3 regions of the Streptomyces sp. NPDC029956 genome follow, and region 3 is predicted to be linked to each of the others. Evidence: riboswitches for the same ligand, from Rfam matches in the RefSeq annotation. Region 3 holds a riboswitch; each other region holds the start of a gene.
What was found. Region 3 has a riboswitch for ZMP and ZTP ahead of ACZ4XX_RS17145 (phosphoribosylaminoimidazolecarboxamide formyltransferase). Riboswitches for the same ligand answer to the same signal wherever they lie in the genome.
Positions count from the first base shown of each region.

Region 1 (7,519 bases), on a different contig from region 3:
GCGGCGGACTCGCTGCGGGCGCTGGGCGCGGACGTGCGCACCGTGCCCTTCGACGCCCTCGACACCGAGTCGCACGAGGAGCGCCTGGGCAAGATCTTCACCGAGGGCGACATCGACATGGTCCTGCTCGCCTTCGGGGTCCTCGGCGACCAGGCGCGCGACGAGTCCGACCCGGTCGCCGCCGTCCGCGTCGCGCAGACCAACTACACCGGCGCGGTCTCCGCCGGTCTGGTGTGCGCGGGCGCGCTCCAGGCGCAGGGGCACGGCTCGCTGGTGGTGCTCTCGTCGGTGGCGGGCGAGCGGGCCCGCCGCGCCGACTTCATCTACGGCTCGTCGAAGGCGGGGCTCGACGCCTTCGCCCAGGGCCTCGGGGACGCGCTGCACGGCACCGGGGTGCACGTCATGGTCGTACGGCCCGGGTTCGTCCGCTCGAAGATGACGGCCGGGCTCGCGGAGGGGCCGCTGGCGACCACGCCGGAGGCGGTCGCGGGCGCGATCGAGCTGGGGCTGCGGCGTCGCTCGGAGACGGTGTGGGTGCCGGGTGCGCTGCGCGTGGTGATGGCGGCGGTACGGCACGTGCCGAGGCCGCTGTTCCGGCGCCTTCCGGTGTGACGGACGGGCGTACGGGCTCATCGGCGTGCGGGCTTACCGGTGTGCGGGCTCACCGGCCTTACGGCTGTACCGGCGTGCCGGTACAGCCGTACCGCTCTAGGCCGTGGGTGTCGGCGTGTCCACCGGGCTGCCGCCCTGCGCGGGGACCGCCGAGATGGGGCGGCCGCTGCCGAACTCGTAGTCGTACAGCTTCCGCCAGACCCCGTCCGGTCCCTGCTCGTACAGCGCGAACGAGCGGCAGGTCCAGGCCGCCTCGTACCCGGCGAGCTCCTCGAACGCCCGGTCCATCCCCTCCTCGGAGATGCCGTGCGCCACGGTGACGTGCGGGTGGTACGGGAACTGGAGCTCACGCACGAGGGGGCCCGCCTCGTCCCGGATCCGGTGCTGGAGCCGGTTGCAGAAGGGCACGCCCTCCTGCAGCTTCACGAAGACGACCGGGGAGAGCGGGCGGAAGGTCCCGGTGCCCTTGAGGCGCACGGGGAACGGCTGGTGGTCGGCGGCGACACCCGCGAGGTGCGCCTCGATCTCCGGCAGCCGCTCCTCGGCGACCTCCGTCGGCGGGACCAGCGTGACGTGCGTGGGGATGCCGTACGCGGCAGGGTCCCCGAAGCCGACGCGCCGCTCCTGGAGCAGGCTGCCGTAGGGCTCCGGGACCGCGATCGAAACGCCGAGCGTTACGGTCCCCACGTCGTTCTCCTCCGTCGTCGGTCGACTTGTGTCGGGTGGTCCAGCCGCCAGTGTGCGGCCTCCACCACCCTTTGGGCCAGGGTCCTTGGTCTCAGTGCTTGGCCGGCAGGAAGCCGATGCGCTCGTACGTCTGCGCCAGCGTCTCCGCGGCGACCGCGCGGGCCTTCTCGGCTCCCTTGGCCAGGACCGAGTCCAGCGTCTCCGGGTCGTCCAGGTATTCCTGGGTGCGGGTCCGGAACGGAGTGACGAAGTCCACCATGACCTCGGCGAGATCCGTCTTCAGCGCGCCGTACATCTTGCCCTCGTAGCTCTTCTCCAGGTCCTCGACGGAGGTGGAGGTGAGGGTGGACATGATGGTGAGCAGGTTGGAGACGCCGGCCTTGTTCGCCGGGTCGAAACGGATCACCGTCTCGGTGTCGGTGACCGCGCTCTTGACCTTCTTGGCGGTGGTCTTCGGGTCGTCCAGGAGGTTGATGAGGCCCTTCGGCGTGGACGCCGACTTGCTCATCTTGATCGCCGGGTCCTGGAGGTCGTAGATCTTCGCCGTCTCCTTGAGGATGTACGGCGCCGGGATCGTGAACGTCTCGCCGAAGCGGCCGTTGAAGCGCTCCGCGAGGTCACGGGTCAGCTCGATGTGCTGGCGCTGGTCCTCGCCGACGGGGACCTGGTTGGCCTGGTAGAGCAGGATGTCCGCGACCTGCAGGATCGGGTACGTGAAGAGGCCGACGGTGGCGCGGTCGGCGCCCTGCTTGGCGGACTTGTCCTTGAACTGGGTCATGCGGGAGGCCTCGCCGAAGCCGGTGAGGCAGTTCATGACCCAGCCGAGCTGGGCGTGCTCGGGGACGTGGCTCTGGACGAACAGGGTGCAGCGCTCGGGGTCGAGACCGGCGGCGAGCAGCTGGGCCGCGGCCAGCCGGGTGTTGGCGCGCAGCTCGGCGGGGTCCTGCGGGACCGTGATCGCGTGCAGGTCGACGACCATGTAGAAGGCGTCGTGGGTCTCCTGGAGGGCGACCCACTGGCGGACGGCGCCGAGGTAGTTGCCGAGGTGGAACGAGCCTGCCGTGGGCTGGATTCCGGAGAGCACGCGGGGAACGTCAGAGGCCATGCACATCATTCTCTCAGGTGTGGGAACCGATCCCGGACTGCCGGTGTATCAAGAGTGTGAGGACGCGGGAGGGGGGCCTGGTCGACGACGAGGCCGCGGTGATCGCACGGGTACGCGCCGGGGAGCCGGAGGCGTACGCGGCGCTGGTCCGCGCGCACACGGCGGTCGCGCTGAGAGCGGCGGTGGCGTGCGGCGCGGGCGCGGAGGCCGAGGACGTGGTGCAGCAGGCGTTCTTCAAGGCGTACCGCTCGCTCGGGCGCTTCCAGGAGGGCTCGGCGTTCCGGCCGTGGCTGCTGCGGATCGTCGTCAATGAGACCAGGAACACAGTGCGGTCGGCGGGTCGGCAGCGGGCCGTCGCCGACCGGGAGGCGGACCTGCTCGGGGGCGAGCCGCGGATACCGGAGTCGGCCGACCCGGCGGTCGCGGCGGTCGAGCGGGAGCGGAGCAGACGGCTCCTCGACGCGCTCGACGGGCTGGGCGAGGACCACCGGCAGGTGGTGATCCACCGCTATCTGCTCGAACTGGACGAGACGGAGACGGCCCAGGCGCTGGGCTGGCCGAGAGGGACGGTGAAGTCCCGGCTGAGCCGGGCGCTGAAGAAGCTGGGGCTGGTGCTCGGGGAGAGCCTGACGGAAGGACCGGAGGGAGGTGAGGGGCGTGGCTGACGAGGGTCTGCCGGACGAGCTGAGGGAGCTGGGACGGCGGCTGCGGGTGCCTGACGTGGACGGGGAGTCGATGGCCGAGCGGGTGCTCGCCCAGCTCCTCGCCGAGCAGGTGCCGACGCCGGTGCCGGTCCGCCGTCGACGGCAGGCGTGGGCGTCGGTGCGGGGCTGGGCGCGGGCGCGGTGGCGGGCTCTGGTCGCGGGCCTGACCGGGGTGCTGATCGTCCTGGTGCTCACCCCGCCGGTGCGGGCGGCGGTCGCGGAGTGGTTCGGCTTCGGCGGGGTCGCCGTGCGCTACGACCCGGAGGGGCGGCACGTCCCTGCCGGGGGCCCGGTGCCGGGGTGCCCGGATCCGGTGCCGCCGGCGGAGGCCGGGCGGCTCGCGGGGTTCGAGCCGCTGATACCGAGGGCGCTCGGCGCTCCGGACGCGATGGCGGTGACGGGGTCGGCCGAGCGGGGCCGGGCGGTGATCAGTCTGTGCTGGCGCGACGGGGAGCGGACCGTCCGGTTGGACGAGTTCCCGGCGCGGCTGGACATCGGCTTCGCCAAGCAGGTGCGGACGCAGCCGGAGTGGGTCGATCTTCCGGACGGCGCGCAGGGGTACTGGTTCGCGGCGCCGCATCTGCTGACGTTCCCGATGACGGACGGGACGGGCTCGGCCTGGACCCATGAGGTCCGCACCGCGGGCCCCACGCTCCTCTGGACGAGGAACGGGGGCGCGCTCACCTTCCGTCTGGAGGGCATACCGGACCGTGAGGAGGCCCGGCGGACGGCGGAGTCGGTCGGCGGCTGACGGGCGGGGGCGGCCCCGAGCGGGCTGGACCGGCAGGGCGGGCCCGAGCGGCTGGACCGACAGGGCGGGCCCGGCCGGGCCGCCCCTGGGGTTGGCCGCCCGGGCGCCGCCGCGGGGGTCAGACCGGGAGGCCCGGGGCCGGGAAGGCGGTCAGAAGGTCGGCGACCTCCGCGCGGACGGCGGCGAGGGCCTGCTCGTCGCCCGTGCCGGCGGCCGCGACACCGCGGTCGATCCAGTCGGCGACCTGGTCCATGTGCTCCGTGGTGAGGCCGCGGGAGGTGAGGGAGGGGGTGCCGATGCGGATGCCCGAGGGGTCGAACGGCTTCCGGGGGTCGTAGGGGACGGTGTTGTAGTTGACGACGATGCCCGCCCGGTCGAGGGCCTTCGCGGCGATCTTGCCGGGGACCTGCTTGGGGGTGAGGTCCATCAGGATCAGGTGGTTGTCGGTGCCGCCGGACACGAGGTCGAAGCCGCGGGCCAGGAGCGCCTCGGCGAGGGCCTTGGCGTTGGCGACGACGGCGTGGGCGTAGTCACGGAAGGAGGGCAGGGACGCCTCGCGGAGGGCGACGGCGATGGCGGCGGTGGTCTGGTTGTGCGGGCCGCCCTGGAGGCCGGGGAAGACGGCCTTGTCGAGGGCCTTGGCGTGCTCCTCGCGGGACATCAGCATGGCGCCGCGCGGGCCGCGCAGGGTCTTGTGGGTGGTCGTGGAGATGACGTCCACGTACGGGACCGGGGACGGGTGGGCGCCGCCCGCGATCAGGCCGGCGATGTGGGCGACGTCGGCGACGAGCACGGCGCCGGCCTCGCGGGCGATCTCGCCGAAGGCGGCGAAGTCGATCGTGCGGGGCAGCGCGGTGCCACCGCAGAAGATCACCTTGGGGCGTTCCTTGAGGGCGAGGTCGCGGACCTCGTCGAAGTCGATGAGGCCGGTGTCCTGGCGGACGCCGTACTGGACGCCGCGGAACCACCTGCCGGTGGCGGAGACGCCCCAGCCGTGGGTGAGGTGGCCGCCCATGGGCAGGGCCATGCCCATGACGGTGTCGCCGGGCTCGGCGAAGGCGAGGTAGACGGCGAGGTTGGCCGGGGAGCCGGAGTAGGGCTGGACGTTGGCGTGGTCGACGCCGAAGACGGCCTTGGCGCGCTCGACGGCGAGGGTCTCGACCTGGTCGATGTTCTGCTGGCCCTCGTAGTAGCGGCGGCCGGAATAGCCCTCGCTGTACTTGTTCTGGAGGACGGTGCCGGAGGCTTCGAGGACGGCGGCGGAGACGTAGTTCTCGCTGGGGATGAGGCGCAGGGTCTCGGCCTGGAGACGTTCCTCGGCGCCGACGAGGGCGGCGAGCTCGGGGTCGGCGGCGGCGAGCGCGGGGTGCGTGGACGGGTGCTGCGGCGTGGTCATGGTGGTGTCCTCCGGGCGTCGGTGGGCCCCGGGGCACTGCGTGAGAGGCGCGGCGCCACCCGGGACTTCGGTCCCGTGACGCCCAGGCGGGCGGCGTCTCGTGTGGTCTGCCGCGCACGGCTCCCCCGGGGTCGCTTCCCCGTGCGCCAGTCGCCGTGCGTGTTTTCAGAGTAGCGGGCGCGCCGCGCGCGAGGTTTCCCGGTCCGGCATCCGAGCGACGATAGAAACAGGGGCCACAACCCCCTCGTCGGGGTCATCCCCCGAGCCCGCAGGACGAACGGAGATCCCGTGTCGAGCACACAAGACGCGATCGCTTCGGCGGAGGCGCACAGCGCACACAACTACCACCCCCTGCCGGTCGTCGTCGCTTCGGCGGACGGCGCCTGGATGACCGATGTCGAGGGGCGCCGCTATCTCGACATGCTCGCCGGTTACTCGGCGCTCAACTTCGGGCACGGCAACCGGCGTCTGATCGACGCGGCGAAGGCGCAGCTGGAGCGGGTGACGCTGACGTCGCGTGCCTTCCACCACGACCGGTTCGCCGAGTTCTGCACCCGGCTCGCCGAGCTGTGCGGGAAGGAGGCGGTGCTGCCGATGAACACCGGCGCGGAGGCGGTCGAGACGGCCGTGAAGACCGCCCGGAAGTGGGGGTACGAGGTGAAGGGCGTGCCGGACGGGCACGCGAAGATCGTGGTGGCGGCGAACAACTTCCACGGCCGGACGACGACGATCGTCGGCTTCTCCACGGACCACGAGGCGCGGGACCACTTCGGTCCGTACACGCCGGGGTTCGAGATCGTGCCGTACGGGGACCTGACGGCGATGGAGGCGGCGGTCACCGAGAACACGGTGGCGGTGCTGCTCGAACCGATCCAGGGCGAGGCGGGTGTCCTGGTCCCGCCGGCGGGCTATCTGGCGGGGGTGCGGGAGCTGACCCGGCGGCGGAACGTGCTGTTCATGGCGGACGAGATCCAGTCGGGTCTGGGCCGGACGGGCCGGACGTTCGCGTGCGAGCACGAGGGCGTGGTGCCGGACGTGTACATCCTGGGGAAGGCGCTGGGCGGCGGGGTGGTGCCGGTCTCGGCGGTGGTCGCCGACCGGGATGTGCTCGGGGTGTTCCGGCCGGGTGAGCACGGGTCGACGTTCGGCGGGAATCCGCTGGCCTGCGCGGTGGCCCTGGAGGTGATCGCGATGCTGCGGACGGGCGAGTACCAGGAGCGGGCGGCGGAGCTGGGCGAGCACCTGCACGCGGAACTGGGGCTGCTCGTGGGCGGCGGGGCGGTGGAGGCGGTGCGCGGTCGCGGGCTGTGGGCCGGGGTGGACATCGCGCCGTCGCACGGCACGGGCCGGGAGATCTCGGAGAAGCTGATGAAGCGGGGTGTCCTGGTGAAGGACACCCATGGTTCGACGATCCGGATCGCGCCGCCGCTGGTCATCTCGAAGGAGGACCTGGACTGGGGTCTGGAGCAGCTGAGGGGTGTGCTGTCGGAGGAGTGACGAAGTCCGCTTGAGGGGACGGCGGACGCGGGCCGGGACGAGGCAACTCGGACCATTGACACGACAGTTGGTCTAGGCCAATGATGCCGCCATGTCGAGACTCCGCCTGCGTCACGCCGTGCGTGCCGCGCTCGCCGCCCTCGTCCCCCTCGCGCTCCTCGGCGCGGTCACCGGACCCGCGCACGCCGCCCCGAGGGCGGCCTGGCCCGAGCCCGTCCCGGTGGTCTCGCACATCGAGACCACCGACCCGGTCGTCTTCATCACCATCGACGACGGCTGGTTCCACGACCCCGCCGCGGCGAAGCTGCTGCTCGACCGGCGGGTGCCCGCCTCGCTCTTCCTGCTGCCCGGCGCCTACTCGTACGACTCCGGCTACTTCCACACCCTGCTGAACCAGGGCCCCTCCCGCGTCGAGAACCACACCGTCGACCACCCGGACCTGACCACCCTCGACGCCGCCGGCCAGAAGGCGGAGGTCTGCGGGGCGCGCGACCGGCACCTCGCGCGGTTCGGCGACGGCCCGCGGCTGCTCCGGCCGCCGTACGGCGTGTACGACGCGACCACCCGGGCCACGGCCCGCGCCTGCGGGGCGAAGGCGGTGGTGACCTGGACGTACGACCTCACCACCTGGGGCCGATGGACCCCGCCGACGCCGGCCCTCAAGGCCGGCGACATCGTCCTGCTGCACTTCAACGAGACGCTGGAGCAGGACCTGACGCGGGCCCTCGCGGCGGCCGAGGCCGCGGGCCTGCGGCCGGCGCCGCTCA
Region 1 covers NZ_JBVHZJ010000094.1:7,484-15,002, forward strand. Annotated here, with positions in the region: gene ACZ4XX_RS38770 (decaprenylphospho-beta-D-erythro-pentofuranosid-2-ulose 2-reductase) at 1-612, shown strand, start outside; gene ACZ4XX_RS38775 (2'-5' RNA ligase family protein) at 709-1,299, opposite strand; gene trpS (tryptophan--tRNA ligase) at 1,391-2,404, opposite strand; gene ACZ4XX_RS38785 (RNA polymerase sigma factor) at 2,461-3,069, shown strand; gene ACZ4XX_RS38790 (hypothetical protein) at 3,062-3,859, shown strand; gene ACZ4XX_RS38795 (serine hydroxymethyltransferase) at 3,978-5,255, opposite strand; ZMP/ZTP riboswitch at 5,329-5,419, opposite strand; gene rocD (ornithine--oxo-acid transaminase) at 5,544-6,752, shown strand; gene ACZ4XX_RS38805 (polysaccharide deacetylase family protein) at 6,844-7,519, shown strand, end outside.
Region 1: linked by a shared signal. The riboswitch ahead of ACZ4XX_RS38795 (serine hydroxymethyltransferase) and the one ahead of ACZ4XX_RS17145 (phosphoribosylaminoimidazolecarboxamide formyltransferase) in region 3 are both predicted to bind ZMP and ZTP.

Region 2 (7,519 bases), on a different contig from region 3:
CCGCCGCGACGGCCCCCGAGGCGAGCCGCCGGTCCACCGCCTCGAAGTCCGCGTCCACCCCGCACGCCAGCCGGTACGGGCGCGAGCGCAGCGCGTCCGGCCCCAGCAGGGACCGGAGCCGCGACAGCTCCGCCCGCAGGGTCACCGGCGTGACGGACTCGTCCTCGTAGAGCAGGGTGAGGAGCTCATCGCCGCCGATTCCCTCCGGGCGGTGCGCGAGCAGGACCAGGATCTCGCTGTGCCGGCGGCTCAACCGGACCCGCCGGCCGCCGAGCGACAGCAACGCCTCGTCGCGGCCGAGCGCCGCGAGGCTCACCCTGCCCGTCTCCGGTGCGGGCCCGAGCAGCGCGAGCTGCGACTCCGCCGCCCGCGCCACGGCCTGGACGAACCCGAGACTGTGCGGATGCGCGAGCCGCCTCCCGCCCGTGATGTCGACCGCGCCGAGCATCCGCCCGCTGCGCGGGTCGTGCACGGGGGCGGCGGCGCAGGTCCAGGCCCGCACCGGGTGCCGGAAGTGCTCGGCGGCGACCACCTGGACCGGCCGGTCGACCGCGAGGGCGGTGCCCGGCGCGTTCGTCCCGGCCGCCGCCTCCGACCAGCGTGCACCGGCCACGAAGTTCATCCTCCGCGCCTTGCGCAGCGTGGTCGCGTGGCCCTCGACCCACAGCATCCGGCCGGCCGCGTCGCACACCGCGAGGAGATGCTCCCCGTCCGTCGCGTATGCCCCCATCAGTTCACGGATCACCGGCATCGCCTGCGCCAGCGGATGGCCGTCCCGGACGTCGGCGAGTTCGTCCTCGTCCAGCTCCACCCGGGCCGCTCCGTCCGGACTCACGCGCGCGCGTGCGGAACGGCGCCACGACGCGGCGACCAGCGGCCGGACCTGCCGGGAGCCGGCGGCCTCGGCAAGGACGTCGGGCGCCGGCCTCGTCTCCCCGCCGCCGCGGGCCGTCCCGTCCGCCTTCTTCGTCCGTCCGGCCACCCACGCTTCGCTCAACTCGGCCTCCTCGTCGAGGTCGTCCCGGCCCGTCGCGCTCATCGTGATGCGCGACGGCGCGGTCGACAAGCGCCTGGGCGCCGCTCCCGCGCACCCTGTCCGGGACCGGCCCCCGAACGCTCACGTACAGTAGGGCTCGGGCCGTGACTGGCGCTTGAGGTGGATCACCACCGGGGAGCGGCCCGGCGGGGGCGTGCTCGAACGGCGCGACCGTACCGATGCCGTGCGCCTGGGCGAACCACCTGTCTGAGACGACGCCCAGGAGTTGCCATGTCCACCAGCACCGCCACGCTCATGGACGGTACGGCCCTCGCCCGCCGCACGGTCGAGGAGACCGCCGCCCGCGCCGCAGAGATCACCCGTCGCACCGGAGTCACGCCGTGTCTCGCGACCGTCCTGGTGGGTGCGGACCCGGCCTCGGTCACGTACGTGAAGATGAAGCAGAACCGCTGCGCGAAGGCCGGAATCCGCTCCAAGCACGTCGAGCTGCCCGCCACCACGACGACCGAGGAACTCGTCGCGGCCATCACGGCCCTCTCCGAGGATCCCGAGGTCCACGGCATCCTCCTCCAGCACCCCGTCGGCCCGCACATCGACGAGCGTGCCGCCTTCGAGGCCATCGCCCCGGAGAAGGACGTCGACGGCGTCACCATGGCCTCCTTCGCCGCCATGGGCTTCGGCCTGCCGGGCTTCGTCTCCTGCACGCCCGGCGGCATCATGCGCCTCCTCGACGCGTACGACGTGGACATCCGCGGCAAGCGCGCCGTCGTCGTCGGCCGCAGCGCGATCCTCGGCAAGCCGGCCGGACTCCTCCTCCTCGGCCGCGATGCCACCGTCACCTACTGCCACTCCCGCACCGAGGACCTCTCCTCCGTGGTCCGCGAGGCCGACATCCTCGTGGCCGCCGTCGGCAAGCCGAACTTCATCAAGGGCGCGGACATCAAGCCCGGCGCCGTCGTCATCGACGCCGGCTACAACCCGGGCAACGTCGGCGACGTCGACTTCGCCTCGGCCGCCGAGCGCGCCTCCCTCATCACCCCCGTTCCGGGTGGCGTCGGCCCCATGACCATCGCCGTGCTCCTCGCCCAGACCGTCGAGGGCGCGGAGCGCCAGCTCGGCCTGTAGGACCGGTTCGTGACGGGGCGGCGGACGGGGCGGCGGGCGGGATCGCGGTCGGCGATGGTCACGTTTCTGTACAGGCCGCTCCCCGCGCCCCTAAAAAGGTGGCCGCGGAGCCGCCGACCGGCGAATCTTGACCTTGTGCCCCACCCGTCCCACGCCACCCCGTCGCCGGACCGCCGACCGGGCGTACACGACTCGCCCGATGAGCCCAGATCGTTTGAAACATCGGATATGTCTGATGTGTCGAATGTGGCCATCGAGGCGGCCCATGCGGCAGCCGGCCCGCTCGTCCCGTCCTCCGTCTCCGGCGCGTCCGGCGTGTCCGACTCGCTCGGCGAGCCGGGGCCGCGGCACGTCTCCGGTACGAGCCCGGTGAGCTGCTCTGTCCCGGCCGCACGGCCTGGCTTCGATTCCGGTTCCGATTCCGGTTCTGATTCCGGTTCCGACTCCGGGTGGTCGCCCCGCATCGCCCGGCTCGGCGCGCCCCGGCCCGGGCCGGCCGCCCGGGGTGCCCGTCGGTTCGGCGTGCCGCTCGTTCCGCTGCTCGTCGCCGGGCTCGTGGCGACCGCGTTCGTCGCCGCACGGGGCGGGACCGAACAGGGCGGGACCGAGCAGGGCGTGTCCACGGCCGAGCGGCCCGGAAGCGACCAGGTCGGCGCGCCGTCACCCGTCATCTCCGGCGACGACCGTGCCGAGGCCACCCCGCCGGGTGGCGGAGGACCGACGGACACGCGGACGCCCGACGGCGGGGCGACCGGCGCCTCTCCCACCGACACGCCCTCAGCCGCCGTGACCTCGGACGCCACGCCGACACGTACCGCCTCCCCGCACCTGACCGTCGACCCCCGGGAGGTCGCGTCCGCGACGCCCTCCCGGACCGGCGGCGCCAGCGCCACGTCCCGGCCGACCCGCCCCACGACGGGGGGTGGCGGTTCGTCCCGCCCCGTCTCCTTCGAGGCGCTGCGCGTCGGTGACTGCTTCGACATCGACCGTGGCGCGCCCGGCACCGCACTCCGGCGCTCCTGCGACACGCCGCACCACGCCGAACTCGTCACCCGGCTCCGCCTCACCGGTCGCCATGCCACGGACACGGGGATCCGCGAGGCGGCCGCACTGCTCTGCCGCGAACCGCTGCGCCGCAAGGCGGCGCGGCAGCCGCTCGGCACGCGCTGGACCACCTTCGTCCAGTACCCGTACCGGACGAGCTACCTCCTCGGTTCGGACGCTGTCGCCTGCAGCCTGGCCGCCCCCTCCACCGGGGGCGGCACCCTCAGCCGTCGACTCCAGTAGGACCGGCGGCGAAGGCAGTCGCCAGCGCCGTCGCCGGATCTCGGTCCGCAGGTCCGGCGGGGGACCAGCGGGCACCCGACTTCAGGTACGGCCACCAGCGCCCGTCCTCGCCGAGCCGCAGCTGTGCGTCCGCACCCACCACCGTCCACCGCGCGCCGCCGGACCGTCGCACGGTCGGGCGCTCGTCGTCCTCCCAGGCCTCCGTGAGCCGGGTTCCCGCCCACGCGAGCGCCTCGGCGTCCGGCGTCCACTCCTCCTCCAGTACGGCGAGGGCGGCGGCGCCTCCGAAGCCCCACGCGCGCGTGGCGACCTCCATCTCCGCCCGCGTCCGGCCCGAGCCGGCGGCGAGCCGCGCCGTGATCCACGGCACGGGGGAGTCCGACGCCAGCCGCACCGCGTCCTGAGCGACCGTCAGCGGAGCCGTGACAGCCTTCAAAGCTGTCGGAGCCGACGGAGCCACGGGCGCCGGGGCGCTGCCGTGGAGCGACGTTCCGCCGGCCGACGCCCCGACGGAGAGCGCCTCCACCAGCATCCGGTGCGCGCGGCCCGCCGCGTCGGACGCGAGGAACTCCAGGGCCGCCGGGTCCACCCCGGGCTCCGGTTCCGTCTCCGTGTCCAGGGACGGCGACCGCCCCGGCACGTCCTGAGCGGCCGGCGGCACGGGGAGCGGCGGCACGAGGAACCCCGCCGCGTAGGCCTCCTCGGCCGACACGCCCGGCATCCCTCCGGCGCCGTCGACCGTGTCCGCGTCCGGTGTGTCGGCCGAGCCCCGCCCGCCGCGCGCGGCACGCGAGGCGCTGCGCGCCTGCAACTGGTCCAGGAGCATGCGTTCGCCGCGCCCCCGCATGAGGAGCAGGACGAAGGGGTCCTCGTCGAGCAGGCGGGCCACCTGGTAGCAGAGCGCCGACGTGTGTGGACAGTGGTCCCACGCCTCGCAGCCGCACTTCGGGTCGAGATCGCCGATCCCCGGCAGCAGTTCGAGCCCGGCCGCAGCCGCGTCCTCGACCAGGTGCGGCGGCATCTCCCGGTCGAGGAGTGCGGCGATGTGTCCCGCGCTGTCGACGGCGAGGTCCAGGAGCCGCTCCCACTCCTCCTCCGAGAACTCGCGCACCAGGACGTCGCTGCGGTACGACGTGCCGTCGCGGTCCTTCACCACCGCGGTGATGCGACCGGGCCGCACCGACACGGCGCCCACCGCTCCCGCGCGCGCGTGCCGCCGTCCCGCCTTGAGCTGCTGGCCGTCGAGCGCGGTGTCCTCCAGGGCCTTCAGCCACGCCAGGCCCCACCAGGTCCTGGCGAAGGACCCACCCCGCGTGGGCGGCAGCGCCGCGAACGTCCGCTCGTCGCCCTCGTGTCCGTATCCGCTCATCGCGCGTCACCCCGCAGTCGTACGAGCTCCGCCAGCTCGGCATCGGTCAGTTCGGTCAGCTCCGGCGGGGTGTCCCCGCCGGTCCCGAGGACGGTGTCCGCCAGCTCCCGCTTGCGGTCGAGCATGGTCGCGATCCGGTCCTCGATCGTCCCCTCGGCGATGAGCCGGTGCACCTGAACCGGGCGGTCCTGTCCGATCCGGTACGCGCGGTCGGTGGCCTGGGCCTCCACGGCCGGGTTCCACCAGCGGTCGTAGTGCACGACATGTTCGGCGCGAGTGAGATTGAGCCCCGTCCCGGCGGCCTTGAGAGAGAGCAGGAAGACGGGGACCTCGCCGGTCTGGAACCGGGCGACCATCGCCTCGCGCTCGGCGACCGGCGTCCCGCCGTGCAGGAACTGCGTCCGCACGCCCCGCGCCGCGAGATGGGCCTCCAGGATCCTGGCCATCCCCACGTACTGGGTGAAGACCAGGGTGCACGCACCCTCGGCGAGGATCGTGTCGAGGAGTTCGTCGAGCAGCTCCAGCTTGCCCGAGCGGCCCTCGATCCTCGGCCGCTCCTCCTTGAGGTACTGGGCGGGGTGGTTGCAGATCTGCTTGAGCCCGGTCAGCAGCTTGACGACCAGGCCGCGCCGCGCCATGCCGTCGGCCTCGGAGATCGCCGCCAGGGTCTCCCGTACCACCGCCTCGTAGAGACCGGCCTGTTCCGGCGTCAGGGAGACGGTCCGGTCGGTCTCCGTCTTCGGCGGAAGCTCGGGCGCGATGCCGGGATCCGACTTGCGGCGGCGCAGCAGGAACGGGCGGACCAGAGCCGAGAGTCGCGCGGCCGCCGCCGGGTCACGGCCGCCCTCCACGGCGGCTGCGAACCGGGTCCTGAAGGCACCCAGGGTGCCGAGCAGGCCCGGCGTGGTCCAGTCGAGGATCGCCCACAGCTCGGAGAGGTTGTTCTCCACGGGCGTGCCGGACAGCGCCACGCGCGCGCGTGCCCCGATGGTCCGCAGCTGCCTGGCTGTCGCCGAGTACGGGTTCTTGACGTGCTGCGCCTCGTCCGCGACGACGAGTCCCCAGCTCCGCTCGGCGAGTCGCGCCGCGTCGAGCCGCATGGTGCCGTACGTGGTGAGGACGAACCCGCCGTCGGCGAGGTCCTCCAGGTCACGGGTCGCGCCGTGGAAGCGGCTCACCGGCGTGCCGGGGGCGAACTTCTCGATCTCGCGCTGCCAGTTGCCCATGAGGGAGGTCGGACAGACGACGAGGGTGGGACCGGCGGAGGCGGGGTCGGACTGGCGGTGCAGATGCAGCGCGATGACCGTGATGGTCTTGCCGAGACCCATGTCGTCGGCGAGGCAGCCTCCGAGGCCGAGCGAGGTCATCCGGTGCAGCCAGTCGAGGCCGCGCAGCTGGTAGTCGCGCAGGGTCGCGGCGAGTGCCGGGGGCTGGGAGACCTGCGGGTGGTCGTCCTCGGGGTCGGCGAGCCGTTCCCGCAGACGTTCGAGCCAGCCTGTCGCGGCCACCTCGACGGGCCGGCCGTCGATCTCCGTGGTGCCGGTGAGGACGGCCGAGAGGGCGTCCACGGGAGTCACCGCGCGGTCCTGCTGCGTCTGGGCCCGGCGTACTTCGGCCGGGTCGACCAGCACCCAGCGGTCACGCAGACGGACCAGGGGGCGTCCGGCCTCGGCGAGCCGGTCGAGCTCGGCGCGGGTCAGCTCCTGATCGCCGACGGCGAAGCGCCAGTTGAAGCCGAGCAGGGCGTCGGCGGAGAGGAAGGAGGGGAGGGACGAAGTGGAACGTACTTCCTCCGCCGTCTCGTCGGCCCCGAACGCATCGGCACCCGCCCCGAGCCCTGCGGCACCCGCCCTGCTCCCTTCGGCGCCGGACGGGAGCGCTTCAGTACCTTGACCGAGCCCTTCGGCGTCGGACCCGGACCCGTCGGCGGTGCGCTGTCCCTCCGGCAGCTCCCCGCCGACCGGTCCGATCACCGCACTCGCCGTCAGCCGGTCCGCGAGCTCCCGCGGCCAGTGCACCTGGACACCTGTGGTCGCCAGGGCCCGGCCCGCCGTGCCGAGCAGCTCCGCGACCTCCTCGTCGGCGAGTTCGACGGTGTCCGGCACCGCCGCCGTCAGGAGCGGGGCCAGCGGGGGCCAGGCGCGAGCGGCGCGTCGGAGGGCGAGCAGGGCGTCCATCCGGGCCCGGGGGCCGAATGCGGCCGCCGTCCGGCCGGACCCCGCCCACACCTCGGCCGCGTCGGCGACGAGGGTCGGGTCGGCGACGCCGTGCAGCTGCAGGACCGCCCGGAAGTCCGGCGCCTTCTCCGAATCGGCGGTGAAGCCCGGCAGTTCGAGCCGGAGCGACAGCCGGATGCCCGCATCGTGCACCGCCGCCACGTCGGCGGCCCATGCCCGCTGTTCGGGAATCGGCTGCGGCGCGTCGGCGGCGAAGGCGGGGCCACCGGCGGCGAGCGGAGCGGCGGGGGTACGGGGGAGGGTGTCCGCGACGGCGTCGGCGAACGCGCGCAGCAGCGCCTCGGGTTCGGGAAGGAGCAGCGGCTCCTCCGACGAGAGCGGTACGGCGTGGGCCTCGGGAGGCATCGACGCGGCGAGCGTCCGCAGCGCGGCCAGCTCGCCGGGCCCGAGCGGACCGGCGCGCCAGGCGTCGACGTCGCCGGGGGTGAGGCCGGGCAGCAACAGGCCACGTGAGACCAGGTCGAGGGCGAGGAGCGAGGCGGCGCCCCAGAAGGCGCTCGCCGG
Region 2 covers NZ_JBVHZJ010000012.1:95,050-102,568, forward strand. Annotated here, with positions in the region: gene ACZ4XX_RS12420 (GAF domain-containing protein) at 1-1,039, opposite strand, end outside; ZMP/ZTP riboswitch at 1,131-1,239, shown strand; gene ACZ4XX_RS12425 (bifunctional 5,10-methylenetetrahydrofolate dehydrogenase/5,10-methenyltetrahydrofolate cyclohydrolase) at 1,268-2,122, shown strand; gene ACZ4XX_RS12430 (hypothetical protein) at 2,645-3,409, shown strand; gene ACZ4XX_RS12435 (SWIM zinc finger family protein) at 3,390-4,778, opposite strand; gene ACZ4XX_RS12440 (SNF2-related protein) at 4,775-7,519, opposite strand, start outside.
Region 2: linked by a shared signal. The riboswitch ahead of ACZ4XX_RS12425 (bifunctional 5,10-methylenetetrahydrofolate dehydrogenase/5,10-methenyltetrahydrofolate cyclohydrolase) and the one ahead of ACZ4XX_RS17145 (phosphoribosylaminoimidazolecarboxamide formyltransferase) in region 3 are both predicted to bind ZMP and ZTP.

Region 3 (7,519 bases):
CCCGCGACGGTCGAGGTGAGCCGGTCGTAGCAGCCGGCGAGGTAGGTGCCCGGATAGTGGGTGGTGTCGGCGGTGCATTCGGGCGCCGAACCCCGGGTGGCGAACCGTCCGTTGCCGAGGGTGCAGAGGGCTTCGACGAGTCGTTCGCGTGTGGGTTCGTAGTGGTCGTACGCCCACGTCCAGCCGTCGGTCATCCGCGATCACTCCATACGTGGCGGACCAGCGTCGCGAGGTCGGCGGTGACGAGGTCGGCGCCCTGGCTCCCCAGCGCGGCGGTTCCGTGCCCGTCGGGAGACCGGTCGACACCGACGACAAGGCCGAAGCCGCCCCGGCGCGCGGCTCGGACTCCGGCAAGTGAGTCCTCCACCAGAGCGGTCTCGCCCGGGGGGATGCCGAGGAGGTGGGCCGCGTGGACGAAGAGTGCGGGGTCCGGTTTTCCGGGGAGTCCCAGGCGGGCGGCGTCCTCGCCGTCCACCACGGTGGCGAGCAGGGTGTCGAGCCCGGCGGCGGCGATCAGTGCCCGGGCGTGCCGGGAGGCCGACACGGCGGCGCACGGCACCCGGAGGTGACGCAGTGCGGTGAGCGCGTCCTCGACGTCCTCGAAGGCGACGACGGGCTCGGTGCGGAGGGCTTCCCGGAACACCTGCTCCTTGCGGGCCGCGACGGCCCAGACGGTGTCGCAGCCGGGCGCGTCGTCGGGCGCTCCGGGTGGAAGGAGGATGCCTCGGGCGTTCAGGAACGCCTCGGCTCCGTCGTACCGCGACCTGCCGTCGACGAACCGGCGGTACTCGGCATCCGCGTCGAAGGGCACCCGTGCCCCCGCGTCGGGTGCCGACTCGTCGAGACACGTGTCGAACGCGGTCTTCCAGGCCGCCGCGTGCAGAGAGGCCGAGTCGAGGAGTACGCCGTCGGTGTCGAGAACGACACCGCGCGGCGGCGGGGCGCCCGCCGGCGGGCCGTTCATCCGGTGGCCGCAGTGTCGGGCACCTGGACGGCCGCGTGCTGCGGGCCGCCGAGTGCGACCTTGACGGCGCCGGTGTCGGCCGCGCGGCCGAACACGTCGTAGGCCTCTTCCATCTGGTCGAGTTCGAAGCGGTGGGTGACCAGTTCCGCCGCGGGCAGCCGTCCGGCCGCCATCATGCGCAACAGCATGGGGGTGGAGGAGGTGTCGACCAGGCCCGTGGTGATCGTGACGTCCTTGATCCACAGGTCTTCGAGGTGGAGGGCCACCGGCTTGCCGTGGACGCCGATGTTGGCGACCCGCCCGCCGGGACGGACCATGCGCGTGCACATCTCGAAGGACTCGGGGAGGCCCACCGCCTCCATGACGACATCGGCACCCAGACCGTCGGTGAGATCCGCGACCAGCTGCTCCGGGCCTTCGTCGGCCGTCGCGGTGGCGTCGGCGCCGAGCTTGCGGGCGGCGGCCAGCCGGGACTCGGCGAGGTCGACGGCGACGATCCGTCCTGGGCTGTAGAAGCCCGCCGTGGCGATGGCGGCGAGACCGATGGGACCGGCGCCGACCACCACGACCGTGTCGGCCGGCCGGACGGCACCGTTCAGGACGCCCACCTCGTACGACGTCGGGAAGATGTCGGCGAGCAGGACGGCGTCGAAGCTGTCGACCGCGTTCGGGAGCGGGTGGACGGACAGGTCCGCGAACGGCACCCTGACGTACTCCGCCTGTGTGCCGTCGATGAGGTGGCCGAGGACCCAGCCTCCCCCGCCGCGGCACTGGCCGTAGCGGCCCTCGCGGCAGAAGCGGCACCGGCCGCAGGCCGAGATGCAGGAGATCAGGACGCGGTCCCCGGGCCGCACGGTGCGCACGTCCCGGCCGGTCTCGGCCACTGTGCCCACCGCCTCGTGGCCGAGGACACGGCCGGGCGTCACCTCCGGCACGTCGCCCTTGAGGATGTGCAGGTCCGTGCCGCAGATGGTGACGGCGTCGACCCGCACGATCGCGTCGCCGGGGTCCCCGATCCCGGGATCGGGTACGTCCTGCCAGACGACACTGCCCGGTCCATGGAAGACGGCTGCCTTCATGGCGTCCACCCACTTCCTCTCGCGCACTCGGGTGTTCCCTCGTCCAGGCTCGACCGTCGGCCCAGGACCACGCATGTGCCGATCGGCCCAGAGGAGGGGCCGGTCGGGCTCTCGCGACCCGGCCGCCACCCATGCGAGCGTGGAGTCCGGATCACGTTCCGAAGGAGGGCCGGCCATGTCCGAGGCAGCCCCGAACCCGGCTCCCACCGACCTGCGACCTGCTCTGCTGAGTTTCCTGGGCGGCGTGGGCACGGTCACCGGCAGCAAGTTCCTCGTCGAGAGCGACCATGCGCGGATCCTCCTCGACTGCGGTCTCTTCCAGGGTTTCGCGGACCTGCGTCGCCGCAACTGGGAGCGGTTCGCCCGCGACGCCGCCGACATCCACGCCGTGGTCGTCAGCCACGCTCATCTGGACCACTGCGGCTACGTGCCGCGCCTGGTCCGGCAGGGCTTCCGGGGACCGATCCTGACCAGCGCGCACACCGCCCGGCTGGCCGGAATCGTGCTTCGCGACAGCGCGCGGCTCCAGATGGAGGCCGCCCGGCACGCCAACGAACACGGCTGGTCCCGACACCGTCCGGCCGAGCCGCTGTACGACGACTCCGACGTGGAGAAGACGCTGGCGTTCTTCGACACGGTCCCCGTCGGGGAGGACGTGGAGATCATGGCCGGCGCCCGGTTGAGGCTCCACCACGGCAGGCACATCCTCGGGTCCGCGTGGGCGCACCTGACCCTGGAGGACGGGCACACCCTGGCCGCCTCCGGGGACCTGGGCCGACCAGGGCACCCCTTGCTGCTGCCGCCGGAGCCGTTCTCCGGCGCGGACGTTCTGCTCATGGAGTCCACGTACGGCGACCGGCGGCACGACCGGGAGTCCGCACGGACGGAGTTCGCCGCAGTGATCGAGCGGACCGTCACCAGGGGCGGCACCGTCGTCATCCCCTCCTTCGCGATCGACCGCACCGAGGTCGTCCTGCACGAACTGACCCGGTTGCGCGAGAGCGGCATCCTGCCCCGATCGGTCCCCGTGTACGTGGACAGCCCCATGGCCCTCGCCGCCCTCGACGTCTACCAGGACGCGGTGGCCGAGCGTTCGGCGGAGCTGCGCGCGTGCCGCCTGGAACGGCTCGGGGCTCAGCTGCCCCTTGCGCCAGGATCTCGGGGAGAAGGACCGGAGGCGAAACCGGTCGGTGCCTCGGCGAGGCGGTGCTCGCACGCCTCGCCACGGCGATGGCACGCGGGATCCTGTCGGCCCGCAGCCGCGCATCGACGACCTGATGCCCTGCGTGGGCGCGGAACCCCTGGCCTGCGCCCGGTGAGGAGAAAGCAATGAGCACCCAGCCGTTCACCGTCGCCGATGTGATGACCAGGAAGGTCGTCGCCGTGCGGCCCGGCGCGGAGTTCAAGGAGATCGTCGCCGCGATGGAGCGGTGGAAGGTGACCGCCGTACCGGTGGTCGAGGGCGAGGGCCGTGTCGTGGGCGTGGTCTCCGAGGCGGACCTGCTCCTGAAGGAGGAGTTCCACGACCACCGCCTCGGGCTCATCGAGCAGATGCGGCGGCTCGGTGCCACGGCGAAGGCCGGATCCCGACGCGCGGCGGATCTGATGACCTCGCCCGCGATCACCGTCGCCCCCGACGCCACCCTGCCGCAGGCCGCCCGCCTGATGGCCGCCCACGGCGTGAAACGGCTGCCGGTCGTCGACACACGCGGCACGTTCCAGGGGATCGTGAGCCGATCCGACCTCCTGAAGGTGTTCCTCCGCCCGGACGAGGACCTCGCGGCCGAGGTTCGCCATGACGTCGTCGAGCATCTGTTCCCCTCCTGTCACCACCGGATCGACGTCCGCGTCGAGGAAGGCGTCGTCATCCTGTCCGGCCGGGTCCGCGACAGTTCCCTGGTCCCCGTCGCAGCACGACTGACACGAGCGGTCGAAGGCGTGGTGGACGTACGGTGCGAGCTCACCGCCGACTCCGAGGTGTAGTCCCCGGTGCGGGGCGGGCGCGGACCGGCCGCGGTTCCGGGTGGTCGGCGAGCAACGGCTCGCCGGCGTCGAAAGACGGAGCGCGTGTGTGCCGAACCCTGGTCGGCCTCGGCGTGGTCATTCGTCGCCGGGCTCGGGAGCTCCGCAGCCACACGGGCCGGTCCCGCAGCCGTTCGGCATCGCGCCGGGCACGCCGGCGTGCTCCGCCGTCCCCGTGCCCGGCGTAGACGGCTCCGCCGAGGACGACTCCGTCGTGGTCACTGACGTCGGTGACGGTCTCGGCCGGCACGACGACCGCGTCGATACCGTCGGCCTGCCGTGTCCGGCCGATCTCGTCGGCGATTCCGGCGGTGGCGCCGTGAGCGCCACGTCCGGGCCGCCACCGCCGTTGCTGCCGTAGGCGACGAGCACTCGCTGCGGGCCGTTGCTGCCGTAGGCGACGAGAACTCGCTGCGGATTCACGAGGTCTCACCCTGGGCGGTGCTTCCTCCTCGCGTGACCTGGATGGTCCGCCCGCGCGTGGTCTCCTCGTCGGGCATGGGGACGCGGACGGTGAGAATGCCGTCCTTGTACGAGGCGTCGACACCATCTGCGGGAATCGTCGCCGGAAGGCGCACGGTCCTGCGGAACGCTCCGTAACGGAACTCCGAATGCTCCTTGTCCTGCTCGCTCCCGCTGTGCTCCGCACTCACCGTGACGAGATCGTCGTCGACCGTGATGGTGATGTCCTCCAAGTCCATCCCGGGCAGTTCTGCCCGCAGCACGCACTCGCCACCGCCGGTGGACATCTCGACCGGGATGGAGTGGGCGGCCGTGGCGGGGCGCCATCCCGGCAGGCCGGGGAACTCGCTGTTGAACAGGTCGTTGAAGTCGGGGAAGAGGCTGCGCCTGCGTTCCACCTTGCTTCCGGACATCGTTCCCTCCTGGTCCGTGGTCCTGGGACTCGTCTGATCCCGCGAACGGATGAGGAGCCGAGGCCGACTCCGTAACCCACCTTTCCGCCGTGCCCTCGCACGGTGGAGTGCCCAACGGGCCGCCGAGGAGGGCCGAACGGTCCGCTCCGTGAAGGGACCGGTCGGCCCCCCTGCCTCAGGGGGCGGTCTTTCAAGGAGCTCGCGAGCCACCACCCCCCTCCCGACCCGGAGCCGCACGAGCGAGTCACGGAGGCCTCGACCGCTCCAGTGCCCCTGAGCAGTGCGTGACGGACCGCTGCCGTCGGGGGCGCCGAGAGTGGCCCTGCCCGCCCGACCGGAGAAGGCTGACCGTGATGTCTGACAGGAGAGCCGAACGCATCGCGGATCTCATCGGGCTGCTGCGGGTGGCCCCGGGCTCATGGCCCGCCGGTCGAAGCCGCATGAGGGAGGCGGAAGGCCGGCCGGGCGCGACCGGCCCGGGAGAAGGGGTGAACGCCCGCTGTTCGAACGCGCGTTGCCGGTGCTCGGCAGGCGGGGCTACGATCGCCCCCGGTCGTGACTGGCGAGAGTGGAGCACCACAGGGAAGCGGCCCCTCCCCGGATCCGACGCCGACCGCCTGGGCGTCCTCCCCCAGCCTCCCCAGCACCCCGAGGAGACCCGGCGTGGACATGCGTTACGGAATCAACCCCCAGCAGGCGGCGGCCAGGGCCGTACCGGTGGACCCGGAGCGGGTCCCGCTCCGGCTGCTCCAGGGCCGCCCCTCGTACATCAACCTCCTCGACGCGCTCAACTCCTGGCAGCTGGTGCGGGAGGCGGCGCGGACCCTGGGCCGGCCGGCCGCCGCGTCGTTCAAGCACGTCTCCCCCGCCGGCGCCGCGCTCGCGGGCCCGGTCGACGAGGCGACCGCCCGGCTCCACGACGTGGACGCACGCACCGTCGGTGAGCTGACCAGCGCCTACCTGCGCGCCCGGGACGCCGACCCGAAGTCCTCGTACGGCGACTTCGTGGCCGTCTCGCACGAGGTGGACGTGGAACTGGCCGAGTTCCTCACCCGGGTGGTCTCGGACGGGATCGTGGCCCCCGGGTACGCCCCCGGGGTGCTGGAGGTCCTGGCGAGGAAGAAGAACGGCGCCTTCCTGGTGATGGAGGCCGATCCGGCCTTCGAGCCGCCGGCGGAGGAGTCCCGGGACGTCTTCGGGCTGCGGCTCGTCCAGGAGCGCGACCGGGTCGAGCTCTCCGAGGAGGTGCTGGCCGACGTGCACGTCGGCGCGCTCTCCACGGAGACCCGCTGCGACCTGCTGCTCGGCCTGGCCGTGCTGCGGTACACCCAGTCCAACTCGGTCTGCTACGTGCGGGACGGCCAGACCCTGGGGATCGGGGCGGGCCAGCAGTCCCGGGTGGACTGCACCCGGCTGGCCGGGGGCAAGGTGGACACCTGGTGGCTGCGCCGCCACCCGCTGGCGCAGGCGCTGGAGTTCCGGCCGGGCGTCCGCCGCCAGGACCGGGTGAACTGGCAGGTCCGCTTCGTCGAGGGCGACCTGACCGACGACGAGCGCGCCCGCTTCCGCGAGGCGGTCGTGACGGAGCCCGGCACCCTGGACGCGGCCGAGCGGGCCGCCTGGCTCGCGAAGCTCACCGGGGTGTCCTTCGTGTCGGACGGGTCGCTGCCGTTCCGGGACAACGTCGACCACGCCCGCCGGCACGGGGTGACGAGCATCGCCGAGCCCGGCGGTTCGATCCGCTCCGGCGATGTCGAGGACGCCTGCCGCGAGTTCGGCATCGCCCTCGCCCGGACCGGCCTGCGGCTGTTCCACCACTGAGCCCTCCCCGTCCCCTCCCTCCGCGAGGAGGGCCCCTCCGAGGCCCGCCATCCGGCGGCCCGTCACCGTCCACGCTCCCGCCGCCCGGCCCGTACCGGCTGCGGTTCGTCCGCGCACACCACCACCGTCGGCCCCCTGCCGCACGTGGTCCGCCGCCACCAGCACCGCGGGGAGCGCCAGCCCGGCGGCGATCCCGGAGCGCTCCACGCCGCGCACGTGACGGACTGTGCCCCGCCCCCGGGGGGGGCGGATTCCAGCGATCGTCGCAACACGTGACCATGGGAATCTGGTGCGACGGCGTCGGTGCGCAGAAGGGGTCTGCGGCCCTCGGGCCGCAGACCCCTTCAGGCTGCGTATTCGAGTTCCGGCTGGGGCTACGCGTCCTTGAGCTTGGTCACGATCCACTCGCCGAGTTCTCGGGTCATGACGGTGTGGCCTTCGTTGGTGGTGGCGCAGAGGAAGTCGTGGAGCTCGCTGCGCTCCCGGTCGACCTTGCTGTAGAGGGCGTCGTGGTTGGCGATGTCGGCCGATGCGACGGCGCTGATGGTGGGGACGAAGGTCGACGTGTTGTAGGTCAGTTCCGACGTGTCGGGGTGGTTGATGACGTTGGCCAGCAATGCGGCCACGCCGAAGTTGGAGGCGCCGCCGAGGAGCTCGGGGAAGAGACCACCGGGAGCGCCGTCGATTTCGGGGAAGCCGGTGGTGTTGATCGAGACCTCATCCTGGCCCCCCTTCTGCATCCGGGCGACGGTCTGGCG
Region 3 covers NZ_JBVHZJ010000018.1:82,353-89,871, forward strand. Annotated here, with positions in the region: gene ACZ4XX_RS17115 (glycoside hydrolase family 65 protein) at 1-194, opposite strand, end outside; gene ACZ4XX_RS17120 (HAD family hydrolase) at 191-964, opposite strand; gene ACZ4XX_RS17125 (zinc-dependent alcohol dehydrogenase family protein) at 961-2,043, opposite strand; gene ACZ4XX_RS17130 (MBL fold metallo-hydrolase) at 2,219-3,376, shown strand; gene ACZ4XX_RS17135 (CBS domain-containing protein) at 3,373-4,026, shown strand; gene ACZ4XX_RS17140 (Hsp20/alpha crystallin family protein) at 4,485-4,940, opposite strand; ZMP/ZTP riboswitch at 5,486-5,570, shown strand; gene ACZ4XX_RS17145 (phosphoribosylaminoimidazolecarboxamide formyltransferase) at 5,610-6,761, shown strand; gene ACZ4XX_RS17150 (esterase/lipase family protein) at 7,136-7,519, opposite strand, start outside.